DNA from 2 places in the Shewanella oneidensis MR-1 genome. Region 1 is predicted to be linked to the other one. Evidence: predicted binding sites of a transcription regulator. Region 1 holds the regulator's gene; the other holds the start of a gene.
What was found. The regulator sigma-54, encoded in region 1, starts transcription at its own class of promoters, with help from an activator protein. The targets are predictions, from matches to a motif close to GTTGGCACGNNNNTNGNNT.
Positions count from the first base shown of each region.

Region 2: the regulator sigma-54 is predicted to act here: its motif matches at 3,588-3,606, upstream of flgA (flagellar basal body P-ring formation chaperone FlgA).

Region 1 covers NC_004347.2:4,100,783-4,107,163, reverse strand. The annotation lists gene SO_RS18470 (molybdate ABC transporter substrate-binding protein) at 1-57, shown strand, start outside; gene mgtE (magnesium transporter) at 140-1,504, opposite strand; gene SO_RS18460 (HPr family phosphocarrier protein) at 1,701-1,976, opposite strand; gene rapZ (RNase adapter RapZ) at 1,963-2,817, opposite strand; gene ptsN (PTS IIA-like nitrogen regulatory protein PtsN) at 2,814-3,257, opposite strand; gene hpf (ribosome hibernation promoting factor) at 3,260-3,547, opposite strand; gene SO_RS18440 (RNA polymerase factor sigma-54) at 3,576-5,051, opposite strand; gene lptB (LPS export ABC transporter ATP-binding protein) at 5,158-5,889, opposite strand; gene lptA (lipopolysaccharide transport periplasmic protein LptA) at 5,886-6,381, opposite strand, start outside.
Region 2 covers NC_004347.2:3,387,170-3,393,550, forward strand. The annotation lists gene flgD (flagellar hook assembly protein FlgD) at 1-683, opposite strand, end outside; gene flgC (flagellar basal body rod protein FlgC) at 708-1,124, opposite strand; gene flgB (flagellar basal body rod protein FlgB) at 1,127-1,531, opposite strand; gene SO_RS15170 (CheR family methyltransferase) at 1,675-2,514, opposite strand; gene SO_RS15175 (chemotaxis protein CheV) at 2,617-3,537, opposite strand; gene flgA (flagellar basal body P-ring formation chaperone FlgA) at 3,743-4,450, shown strand; gene flgM (flagellar biosynthesis anti-sigma factor FlgM) at 4,526-4,846, shown strand; gene SO_RS15190 (flagella synthesis protein FlgN) at 4,856-5,281, shown strand; gene SO_RS15195 (LPP20 family lipoprotein) at 5,399-5,848, opposite strand; gene SO_RS15200 (FlgO family outer membrane protein) at 5,845-6,381, opposite strand, start outside.

The sequences.
Region 1 (6,381 bases):
TCTCCTGAGGGGCAAGCCATCTTAACGGGTTATGGTTTTCAACCACCTAAAAAATAATGGGTAAACGATTCTTAAAAAATGGCGCTCAATCGCGCCATTTTTGTTGCTCGCTTTAGCTTTAGCAAGGCTTGGGCCAGTGCTAGTGCATTAAATACAAGGTCGCTAACCCTAGGAAGGCAAACAGACCTATCACATCGGTGACTGTGGTGAGTACCATACCGCCCGCTAACGCCGGATCTACTTTTAAGCGTTTTAAAATCAAGGGAATACTTGCGCCAGCCAGCCCAGCGACCGTCATATTGATGAGCATTGCACCACCTATCAGGCTGGCAAGGGCAATATCATCTTTCCACACCAAGACCGCGATAAAGACTAAAATCGACCACATCAAGCCGTTCAAAAAGCCAATGGCGAGTTCTTTGCCGATCAGCCAACGGGCGTTACTTTGGCCAATATGACCTAAGGCAATTCCGCGGATCACCAGGGCCAAGGTTTGATTACCCGCTACACCACCCATGCTTGGTACTATCGTCATTAAAATCGCAATAGTGGCAAATTGCTCGATAGTGCCTTCAAACATATTGCTTACGGAAGCAGCCAGCAGAGCCGCAAACAGATTTATGGTGAGCCAGAGCGAACGGCGTAAGGTACTCTTCACCACGGGGGCAAAGGTGTCTTCATCATCGTCCATACCCGCCATTCCCATCATAGAATGTTCCGCGTCCTCACGAATAACATCCACCACATCGTCGATGGTGATCCGGCCGAGTAATTTGCCCTCACTGTCGACCACGGGTGCGGATACCCAGTCATGGCGCTCGAATAGCTGTGCTACTTCACTGTCGGACATGCCCACGGGAATACTCTCGATATCAGTATCGATAATGCTGCTGATAGGGGTGTTGGGATCGCAGGTGAGCAGATCGGCAAGTTTTACCCCTCCCAAGACTTTATCTTGCTTATCAACCACGTATAAGGTGTCAGTGGTGTCAGGGAGATTTCCCCGCTGGCGCAGATAGCGCAGCACCACATCGATATTCACATCAGGCCTTAAAGTCACTGTATCGGTGTTCATTAAGCTGCCCGCGGTTTCATCGGGGTAGGAGAGCGCTTGCTCGACCCGCTGACGGTTTTGCAGGCTCATAGACTGCAATACTTGTTTGTAAACCGTATCAGGTAGGCTTCGCAGAATATAAGCCAGATCGTCCGTATCCATGCTGGCGGTGGCTTTAGCGACACGTTCAGGGCTCATGGCGCGGATCAGCGGATCTTTTAACTCTTCGCTGAGTTCATCGAGAATATCCCCGAGCTGATCTTGATCGATTAGCTGCCATAGTACTTGTCGTGCCTTGGGCGGTGAAGATTCTAAAATCAATGCAATATCCGATGACGCCATGTTTTGCAGCATTTGCCTGACATGCACAAACATACCACTGTTGAGAGCTTGGCTCAGTTGGTCAAGACGATGTTCGACTTGTAAGCTGTCTGAGACTTGTACAGGCATGTTTCCTCCAGGGTGGCTGCGGTGGAGCATAGGTTGGCGATTAAGGATTTAAGCCAAAGCGCGGCAGCATATTGTAATTGAACGGACAGGAAAGCGTCGAGCCACAAATGCGTTTTAGTGAGTTAACGTTCTGAAAATAAAAATAAACTATACGGTGTCTTGAATAGCAGCAGGCGTTGATAAGTTCAAGCCTTAGTTAGCTGGCTTCGTCGAACTTAGCGTCTATCAGTGCGCAAATGGCATTGAGGGCGGGTTCTGCATCCGGGCCTTCGGCAATCAAGGTGATGGTTTTACCCATACCCGTCTCAAGCATTAATAGCCCTAATACACTGGCGGCAGAGGCCTGTTTTTCACCTTGGATCAGGGTAATGCTGGCATCAAACTCAGAAGCAAGCACCACGAGCTTTGTGGCGGCGCGGGCATGCAAGCCGAGTTTATTGCAAATGGTGACTTGGCGTTCAAGCTTTGGCATGGCTCAACTCTCGATGGCGTGCATTGACTTTGTGCTTGCCATTACTAAAACGCTTTGCCAGTTGCTCGGCGACATAAACGGAGCGATGTTGGCCACCCGTGCAACCAATCGCAATCGTGAGATAGCTACGATTATTGCGCTCTAAATGGGGCAACCAGGTTTCGAGTAGATTCTCAATTTGCCAGATGAACTTATTCACCAGTGGCTGGCGATTTAAAAACTCGGCAACGGGTTCATCTAAACCGGTAAGTGGTCGCAGCTCTGGCTCCCAGTGCGGATTTGGCAAAAAGCGCACATCAAACATAAAGTCAGCTTCGGTCGGCATACCATGCTTAAAACCGAAGGACTCGAAGTTGATCACTAGTTCCTTATCGACACTGCCAAGCAGAATTTGCCGCACTTGGTCACTGAGTTCATAGATATTTAGATTGGAGGTATCTATGTAGTGATCCATTTGTTGTGACAGCGGCTCTAGCAGCTTGCCTTCGAGTTTAATGGCTTCTTGCAGTGAAACACGACTCTTAGACAAGGGATGTAAACGGCGGGTTTCGCTATAGCGCTTGAGCAGGACTTTATCGCTGGAATTTAGAAAAAAGCTAGTGAGCTCAGTGCCCTCAGGTAGGCTTGCAAGCTGTTTGACCAGGACTTTGTCTTGCTCCGGCAGGTTACGCACGTCGACACTGATGGCGACGAGATCGTTACTGCCTTTGAGCTGTTCAAGCAAACTGCCGATTAACGGCAAAGGCAAATTATCGACACAATAGTAGCCGAGATCTTCAAGCACTCTAAGTGCGACCGATTTGCCTGAGCCTGAACGCCCTGACACTATGACCAGTTTCATCCAATGATTACCTGATAGAGTTCCGTTTCATCATGCGTCTTACGCAATTGTTTCAATACTTGCTTGTCGCTCAGCTTTTCAGCCATGCAGGACAAGGTGCTTAAGTGCTGCTGACATTGATTGGCAGGCACGAGTAGCGCAAATAAAATATCGACAGGTTGTTTATCGATAGCATCAAAGGCTATCGGCTCCTCACATTTTATCAATATCGCTATGGGTTGTGTTATATCGGTTAATCGACCATGTGGAATGGCGATACCGTTACCTATACCTGTGCTACCCATCTTTTCGCGCGCCACAAGGCTTTCGAAGATCGCTTGAGATGATAGGGTGGGGTACTGGGCAGCGGCTAAGTCGCTGATAAGTTCCAGTACCTTTTTCTTACTGCCTGGAGTGGCGCAGGTTGTGCACTCCGGCCGCAGTATGGTACGAAGTTCCATTGCTAGTGTTTTGTTAACTTCTCTTTGTGTTTAATAACCTGACGATCAAGTTTATCAATCAGGACGTCTATGGCAGCATACATATCTGCATGCTCTGAAGTCGCGAAGACTTCACCACCGGTGAGGTTGATTCTCGCTTCGGCAATTTGTTGCATTTTTTCAACATTGAGCACAACGTGCACATTATTGATCTGTTCGAAATGACGTTCAAGTTTTGAAAACTTTTCCTCAACATATGCCCGTAACGATTCAGTAATCTCGATATGGTGTCCACTTAGGTGTATTTGCATAGAAACGTCCTCCGATATCCATAATAGGCTATAAACTTTTACGCTGATTGGAAGGGGGAATAAGCATCGCTTCTCGATACTTCGCAATGGTTCTGCGCGCAACGTTAATTCCCTGTTCTGCCAGAAGTTGAGCCATCTTGCTGTCGCTCAATGGTTTTTTCTGGTTTTCCGCTGCAACCAGTTTCTTAATGAAAGCCCTGATTGCCGTGGATGAGCACTCACCGCCATCATCTGTCCCGACGTGGCTTGAGAAGAAGTATTTTAGTTCAAAAAGTCCTTTTGGGGTATGCATGTATTTTTGAGTGGTCACCCGTGAAATGGTGGACTCATGCATTTCTACCGCTTCGGCGATATCGTTTAGGACCATGGGTTTCATGGCTTCTTCACCGTATTCGAAGAAACCTTGTTGGTATTGCACTATGCAGTTTGCCACCTTGAGCAGTGTTTCGTTGCGGCTTTCAAGGCTTTTGATAAACCATTTGGCTTCCTGCAAATGGCCACGAATAAATTGGCTGTCTGCTTGATTTTTTGAACTACGAGCCATTGCTGCATATTGCTGATTGACATTGATTTTGGGCATGCAATCGGGGTTAAGCTCAACGACCCAGCGGCCATTTTTTTTCGAAACTGAGACATCTGGGACCACATATTCTTCATCGACTGCAGTGATGAGTAAGCCAGGACGAGGATTCAAGGTTTGGATAAGCGCAATGCTATCCCTTAACTCGTCTTCTTTGAGTTTGGTCTTACGCATTAACAGTCTAAAGTCGCGGGCAGCGATCAGATCAAGATGATCTTTGATCAACATGCGGGCATTTTCGAGATGCGGAGTATCAGGAGAAAAATGGGATAGCTGGATCAGTAAACATTCGCTTAAATCCCTTGCCGCAACGCCAACGGGATCGAAGTGTTGAATACGTTTAAGTACCGCTTCAACTTCATCCAGTTCTATCTCGGGGTTGCCCATGGCTTCGAGAATATCTTCAGTGCTTTGAGTGAGATAGCCTTGATCATCTATGGCATCAATAATGGCAGTGGCTATGGCTAAGTCAGTTTCTGAGAATGGTGTGAGGTTTTTTTGCCATTCTAAATGTTCGTATAGCCCCTCGCTGGTTTCCCCTTGGAACGGCATATCATCTTCACGGCTAGCGCCCGAGCCAGAATTGGGCGATGCGGTAAAGACTTCATCCCAAGTGGTGTCCATGGGGAGCTCTTCGGGCAGGGATTCTTTGGTCAGTGACTCGGCAATATCCACGGTGGAGTTGTCTTGCTCCTGTGGCTGGGCGCTGGTTTCACTAAAATCGGTATCAGCGAGATCTTGTTTACGTTCGCTAGGCGCATCGAATTGCTCCTCTTCCAGCTCGAGAAGAGGATTAGAGTCTAAGGCTTGCTGGATCTCTTGCTGCAGTTCTAATGACGACAATTGCAACAGACGAATGGCCTGCTGTAGTTGTGGCGTCATGGTTAACTGTTGACCCAGTTTGAGCTGGAGTGACGCTTTCATGTTACCGCTGATCCCTACGTTATTATTGTGAGTTTAGGTCGCTTGATATCATACTGATGGCGCTTTGCGCTGCCAAATTCAAGGCTGATTAGCTCAGTTTTAGTAACTATAGCCTGAATTGTTCACCTAAGTACACAGCCCTAACTTGCTGATTGTCTAAGATCTCTGCAGGAGTTCCTTCGGCGATAAGACTGCCGTGACTGACAATGTAAGCATGTTCACAGACATCTAAGGTCTCGCGCACATTGTGGTCAGTAATCAATACTCCAAGACCTCGACTTTTGAGTTGCTCGATAATTTTCTTGATATCGATAACCGAGATTGGATCAACGCCCGCAAAGGGTTCATCGAGCAAAATAAACTTTGGGTTAGCCGCTAATGCGCGGGCAATTTCGACACGACGACGTTCGCCGCCCGATAAGGACATGCCTTGGCTGTCACGAATATGGGTGATATGGAACTCTTCTAATAGCTGCTCTAGTGCTTCTTCGCGCTGGTCGCTATTGAGTTCTTTACGGGTTTGCAGTACCGCCATGATATTGTCGTGCACGGTTAATTTGCGAAAGATACTGGCTTCCTGTGGCAGGTAACCAATACCTTTGCGAGCACGCAGATGCATAGGGTCGGCAGTTAAATCATCATCGTCGATAAAGATATGACCTTTATCGCTTTTTACTAAGCCCACTACCATGTAAAAGGTGGTAGTTTTACCTGCGCCGTTTGGGCCAAGCAGGCCAACAACTTGACCCGTTTTAACCGTGAGGCTGACATCTTTAACAACCTGACGGCTTTTATAACTCTTGGCCAGATTCTGTGCTTTTAAGGTGATTTGGGTCATTTAGAGTCCTGTTTTTTCACAGGTTTATCCGCAGGTGCGTTTTTCAGTTCTTCCTGATAGTTATCAGGTTGAATAATGGTAATCACACGATCGTCACCATTGCCGGTACTTTCGGCGATCAGTTTTTGCTGAATGATATTGTAACGAATTAGATTGCCTGTGACTTGGCTACCCGCTTGGTCAAGGGTGGCGGTGCCTGTTAGCGTCAAGGTCCTCGTGGCCATTTCATAGCGAATTTCTTTGGCGCTAGCAGATGCTGGGCGGCCATCGTCGAGGATCTGGCTATAGGTTGCTGGATTACCTGTCGCCACTAGAATCTTGCTGTTTTCGCCTTCGGCTGAAAATGCACGGAGTTGATCCGCATTGATTTTGATTGAACCTTGTACGACTTCAACTGGGCCGAAGAAAATGATCTGATTGTTTTTAATATCAGCAGTTTGGCTGACCGCTTTAATCTTAACTTCTTGCTGTAAGTCACCGACTTTGGCGAAG
Region 2 (6,381 bases), 710 kb from region 1:
CTGGTCACATGCCCATAGGTCGATACTGCTAACGCTTGCGATTTATCATTCACCAAACCCGATGCTTTGATGGAGTAATTGCCTGCGGCAACAGGTTCCCCTTTATCGTTCAAACCATCCCACTTGACATCAGTGTTACCGCCCTTGCTACCATCGACAGTAAATGTTCTGACCACTTGCCCTTTCTCATCTTCGATTCGAATGTTGATGACGGGAATTTTTTCTGAAGTACTGATTACGCCATTTAAACCAGGACTTTCTGCAGATATATATCCAGTATCCGTCGGTAATAGCACTTTACGTCCGACTAATCCCGATGCTTGTAATGCTTGGCTCGATGTCATCACACTGTTTAAATTAACAATTTGATCATTGAGCTTAGAAATGCCATCGACGGTAGAAAACGATGCCATTTGCGCAATCATCTGATCGTTATCAACGGGCTTAAAGGGGTCCTGCATCGATAACTGCTGACTGAGTAATGAGAAAAAATCCTCTTGGGTCAGCTGCTGGCTCTTTGCTTCAGGTACTGCTGAATTACTCGGTAAACGTAATCCATCCAAAAATGGATTGCCGGTAGAATTAGTCGACGTCTTGGTGTTATTGGTTGATACCGTATTCGGTTGATTTTTTGTTTGAGTCACCTGCGATGAGGTTTGACTCATTTGGTTAATGAGGCTCACAACTTACCTCCTAAATAACGCATATTATTTACCCATCCCAAGTGTTTGTTGCAGCATAGATTTTGCCGCCTCAGCTACTTGAACATTCATCTGATATGAGCGAGAGGCAGAGATCATGTCCGCCATTTCTTCCATGACATTCACATTAGGCTTATAAATAAAGCCATCACCATCCGCCATCGGATGATCCGGTGAATACTCTTTTAATAAGGGCTTATCACTTTCAACAATACCTTTTACCGCCACACCTTGAGAGGCCTGTTGTTGACTCTGGGCCTTTGCCATTTCGGCTTCAAAAATGGGATGACGTGAACGATACGTTTTATCAATACTGCTAGATACTGAATCGGCGTTAGCAATGTTACTCGCGGTGGTATTAAGCCGCAGAGACTGGGCAGACATGCCAGAACCCGCAACATCGAAGATATTAAATAAACCCATGATTAATCCCCTCTCAGCGCTTTTTTCATGCCGCTAAATTTACTGTCTAAAAAACCCAGAGACATTTGATATTCAAGGGCATTTTGCATAAATGCCGATTGTTCTTGTTGAACATCAACAGTATTGCCATCTCCAGTATCGGGTTGATTCGGCACACGAAATTTAACGTACTGTCCAGTTAATTGAGCCAAACCAAAATGCTGCTCATCACCGGTCATCTCTAAGCTGTTTCGCTGCTGTTGCTGCGTTTTGGCCACATTTAAGGCAGCAGAAAAGTCGACATCGCGGGCTTTATAATGCGGCGTATCAGCATTTGCGATATTACTTGCAAGCACTTCTGCTCGCTCAGAACGGATCCCCAAAGTGAATTGGTGTACTCCGAGAGCTTTATCAAAATTAATCGCCATAAAATTGCCTCCATCGTGTCACTCATGTGAACAAAGCAATTCATGTGCCAATACGCTAATAAGAGATAAGAATATTTTGAAGGGAAACTCTTGGTAAAAAAATTACCGAACTTGGTCGGTAATTTTTATTTAAAATTAGAATGTTATGTTTTCTTCTGGTAATAAATACCAGGATTGCAGCGGACCATGTCAAACTCGTCGGTCAAACCCGCAATAGATTCGGATGCACCTAAAAAGAGGATACCTTTAGGGTTTAACGCGGCAGCAAATTGCCGCAAAATTTTTGCTTTTGCCTCTGGGGCAAAATAGATCAACACATTTCGACAAAAAATAATGTCGAACTTACCCAGCAAAGTGTAACTCTCAAGCAAGTTATGGGCACGGAAATTCACTAGACGTTTAACGTTATCTTTTATCCGCATGTTACCTGAAGGCAAAGCATCAAAAAACTGGCGCTTACGTTCATCAGACAATCCACGTGCTAACGCTAAACTATCGTACTCGGCATTTTTACAACGCTCCAACATGGAAGGAGAAAGATCCGTAGCTTGAATCGAGGCACCACCTGACAGCGCACCAGGTTTTTTCTGTTGATACTCTAATATGGTCATCGCCAAGGAATATGGCTCTTGGCCAGATGAACAAGCAGCAGACCATATCTTCAAAGGTCTCCCCAACTTACTGTACTCAGGCAGCAGTACATTATTTAGCAATTCAAATGGATAACGATCACGAAACCATAAGGTTTCGTTCGTAGTCATGGCATCAATAACTTCAGCCCTTAAAGCTCGCTCCGTAGGTTTCATCGAGTGCTTTACCACATCGGATAACGAAGGTAGGTTATATTTGCCCATCAACGGCGCAAGACGGCTACGTACTAGGTATTGTTTGTTTTCCCCCAATACGATGCCGCTATGTTGTTCTAGGAACAACCTAAATTGATTATATTCTGCTTCTGCGAGTGATTTATCAGGCACATTCACGTCCTAGATCCTATAGCAAGCACCAAAATAAGTGCACAACAATCATGTAATAAGGGCTAGATTATAGCGTAAAGCTCTACCAGGCACTAACCCACACTCTCACTACAAACTTAAATGCTTGTTCACTGCCGCAGCTAATTCATCAGGGTTGAATTTTGCGATAAAGTCATTGGCCCCGACCTTTTGTACCATGGCTTGGTTAAAGACTCCACTTAATGAAGTATGCAGTACCACCTTAATATTTTTCAGCTTAGGATCATCGCGGATCTCAGCTGTTAAGGTGTAACCATCCATTTCTGGCATCTCAATATCGGAGATAATTAACGGGATCTCATCAGCGACATTATTCATTTCGCTTGCAATTGCCTTGAGTTTATCAAGCGCCTCTCGGCCATCTTTTGCCGTATCAATTTGTAGATTTAACGACTCTAGCGAACGGATAATCTGTTTACGAGCTACCGCAGAGTCATCAATGACCATAATATGGTAATGCTGGGTTCTATCAATGGTGAGCTGTTGGTTGACCTCTTCACTAATAGCCGTTTTTACTGGAGAGATTTCATCTAAAATCTTTTCAACATCCAGAATTTCGACCAATTCACCTTCTATCTCGGTAACCGCGGTTAAATAAGAATAACGGCCAGCACCTTGTGGTGGTGGCATAATGGCTTCCCAGTTCATGTTGATAATACGTTCCACAGAACTGACAAGGAAACCTTGCACACTACGGTTATATTCCGAAATGATGATAAAGCAATTTTCAGTGCTCGCTAGCGGACGCCCTCCAGTTGCAGCACTCAGATCGATCACAGAAATAGTGGTACCGCGAATATGAGCAACACCTTTGACGTAAGGATTCAGTTTAGGCAATGTCGTTAACGGTGGGCATTGCAAAACTTCTTTCACTTTAAATACGTTTATCCCAAACCGTTGACGACCGTTTAACTTAAATAGCAACAGTTCTAGTCGGTTTTGACCTACGAGTTGGGTGCGTTTGTTGACTGAATCAAGAATACTCGACATAACTCTGCCTTGTTGTTCTGTTTATGTACGGCCCTAAAACTCGTTTGAGTATAGGCATATTAATTGCTTACGTCTTGTTATCGATAAACATAGTTGAAACTAAGTCAAACTTCTGACACCAGATCTCCTAGAAAGAAGCATTGAACAGTTTCACGCTTGATAAAAGTATAGGTGCATTCTGGCGTTACAAGCTAGTCTCTTCATTATGAAAGTAAATTTAGTCCACTTTTTTAGAATTTTCGTACTTTTTATTTCCACGGCAGCCAATGCTGAAACAGTGGTACCTAGCGTATCGGCGATATCCGAATTAGCTAAAGCCCTTATTAATGAAAAGATTTCAGTACCTGCAAATGCGAAAGTCGACATTAATCCACAAACGGTCGATCAACGAATGCTACCGGCGCAATGCGCGTCGCCGATAAAAGTCGAACTGGCATCGGATCGTGAAATTAGACGCAATAACACAGTTAAAGTCAGTTGTAATACACCCGATTTAGCCTATCCATGGCAAATTTTTATCTCTGTTCGAGTGGATATTCTTTTCCCTGTTGTTGTAGCAACAGAACCCTTAGCACCTGGTGAATTAATCAGCCCAACACAAGTTGAAATCCGCTACGTTGACCAAAATAGTTTGCGCGGTATGCAATTTAGCGATATCAATCAGCTTTCAGGCGTACGCGTTAAGCGCCGAGTTGCGAAAAATAATCCTATTTTTGCTAACAACCTTTGCTTTGTCTGTAAAAATGATGCTGTGTCGATTTATGTACGTTCAAGTAATTTTGTATTAAAAACGGTGGGAGAAGCGCTACAAGATGGTAATATTGGCGACCAAATCCGAGTCAAAAATAGTAGCTCTAACAAAGAGCTAGATGCCACAGTCACGGCCATTGGCGAAGTAGAAGTTAGAATGTAAAATAGGCTAAAGCTTTTTGATGAGCTGCCGATACCCCAGTTAAGAAATCCCGTATACATGACGCTGGAGCCTAAAATGGCAATTGATATTAGCAAATTTAACGCCGGAACGGCTGCACAAGTCCGTTCAAACAGCACTAAACAGAGCAGCGAAAGCGAGCAATCATCTCAGGTAGCGGCTAAATCGACTCAACAAAAGGGTGATTCTTTTGTCATTACAGCTCAAGCTCAACAGTTACAAGGAGCTCACACTAAAATGGCAAGTCTCCCAGAAGTCGACCAAAAGAAAGTAGCTGAAATCAAACAAGCGATTGCAGAAGGTCGCTACAAAATTGATCCCGAAAAGTTGGCCGCCAATATCGCCAACTTTGAAGCAGAATTAAACGAGCTTAATTAAAGAGTAACTATGACTGAAATAGCTAAACTGGTAGATCAACAACACGCCCATTTGGCTGTTCTTAAACAAATTATCCTTAAAGAAAAAGGCGCTTTGGTTGACCAGAACGCCGATTTGCTTTTATCGCTGGCTGACCAAAAATCTAAATGCTTACAAGCTCTAAAGGCAAATGATGACTTTCTTGCCAATCACAGTGATAAATCGTTGCTCACTGAGCAAGCAGAATTGTCGGCTAAAATGGCTGTGGTCAAAGAAGCACTCATCGAGTGTAAAGATCTCAACGCACAAAATGCCAGTTTGATAGAAATGAATCTTGCTAGCCTAAACCGCTTTGCTCAGGCCTTGCAGGCGAGTCGAAATGCCACCACGCTGACGTATAACGATAAAGGCAAAACATCGACCTTTTCAAGCTTAGGCAATGATTTAAAAGCTTAAAGCGTTATCAATCCAAACGGGTTAGAAACAAAAACCGCGCTAAATTAGCGCGGTTTTTGTTATTGATAGCCTGTATGAGTTCAGATGTATTAGTTCAGACTAGATCTGAGCCATCACTTAAAAGTAAGTGACTTCTTTAATTCTTTGTGGGCGACTCTGCTGTTGATAAATTTGCCATACTTTAGAAAAATCGAGTTCTAACTCAGTAACATAGTGCTCACCTGCGGGATAGCTTTTTACAACTCTTGCACCGCGGATCACCCCTGTAACAGAAGCCTTAACATTGTCATCTGTGAGCATCCAATCACTGACACTGCTGTTAGCGGTGATCTTTTGTCCATATACTTGTTCGGCCAGTTCACGGTAAGCCACAATTTTAGACGCCTGCATCGCCATCAAGACTCTTTGGGATTGCTCTTTGGCAGGTTGCGTCGCCAAAGGTGCATAACCGATAGCCGTCAGCTTAGGGAAGCTTGTTGGAGGCACATCCTCCCATTCCACATACTTATCTTTAGCGGCACAACCAGTAAGTAGAAGCGCCGCGATAACTAAAAGGTAGCGTTTCATTTTTCATCTCCTAACACACGCACTTCGTTCATGCCGGGGGCCGACTGGCGATATAAAATCCCATCGTGAGAGATTATTTGCTCAGAGGGCTGCATATAATTGCTCAATTCTTTTTGTGTGACAAAAGTTTGCGAAGCAGAGACCACTCGATTATTGCTTAACGTTACAATTCGAGTATTAATCGCCAAACCATTGGTTGTCGGACTCATTGTGGAGACCACAATATGATCGACAGGCAAGTTAGTAGATAGTTTTTGCCAATCACGCGTCAAAATAAAATCGCCATCGCCTGTGACACGAAGTCCATCACCAAGATTTAACTCCACCACATTAAATTGAAAACTGTGCAAAGATGCCATGAGTCCCTGCTGCAATTGCAGCGCAACCGCATTGGTACTGCTCATATCACCCACTAACACAGGTGTGGTAACGACAATGGGTTGATCAGGACGCAATGCATCATTTTGCTTGACTAACTCAGTCACGATACGTTGTGCCAAATGGTTAATCACCGCCGTCGGCGGCAAACCATT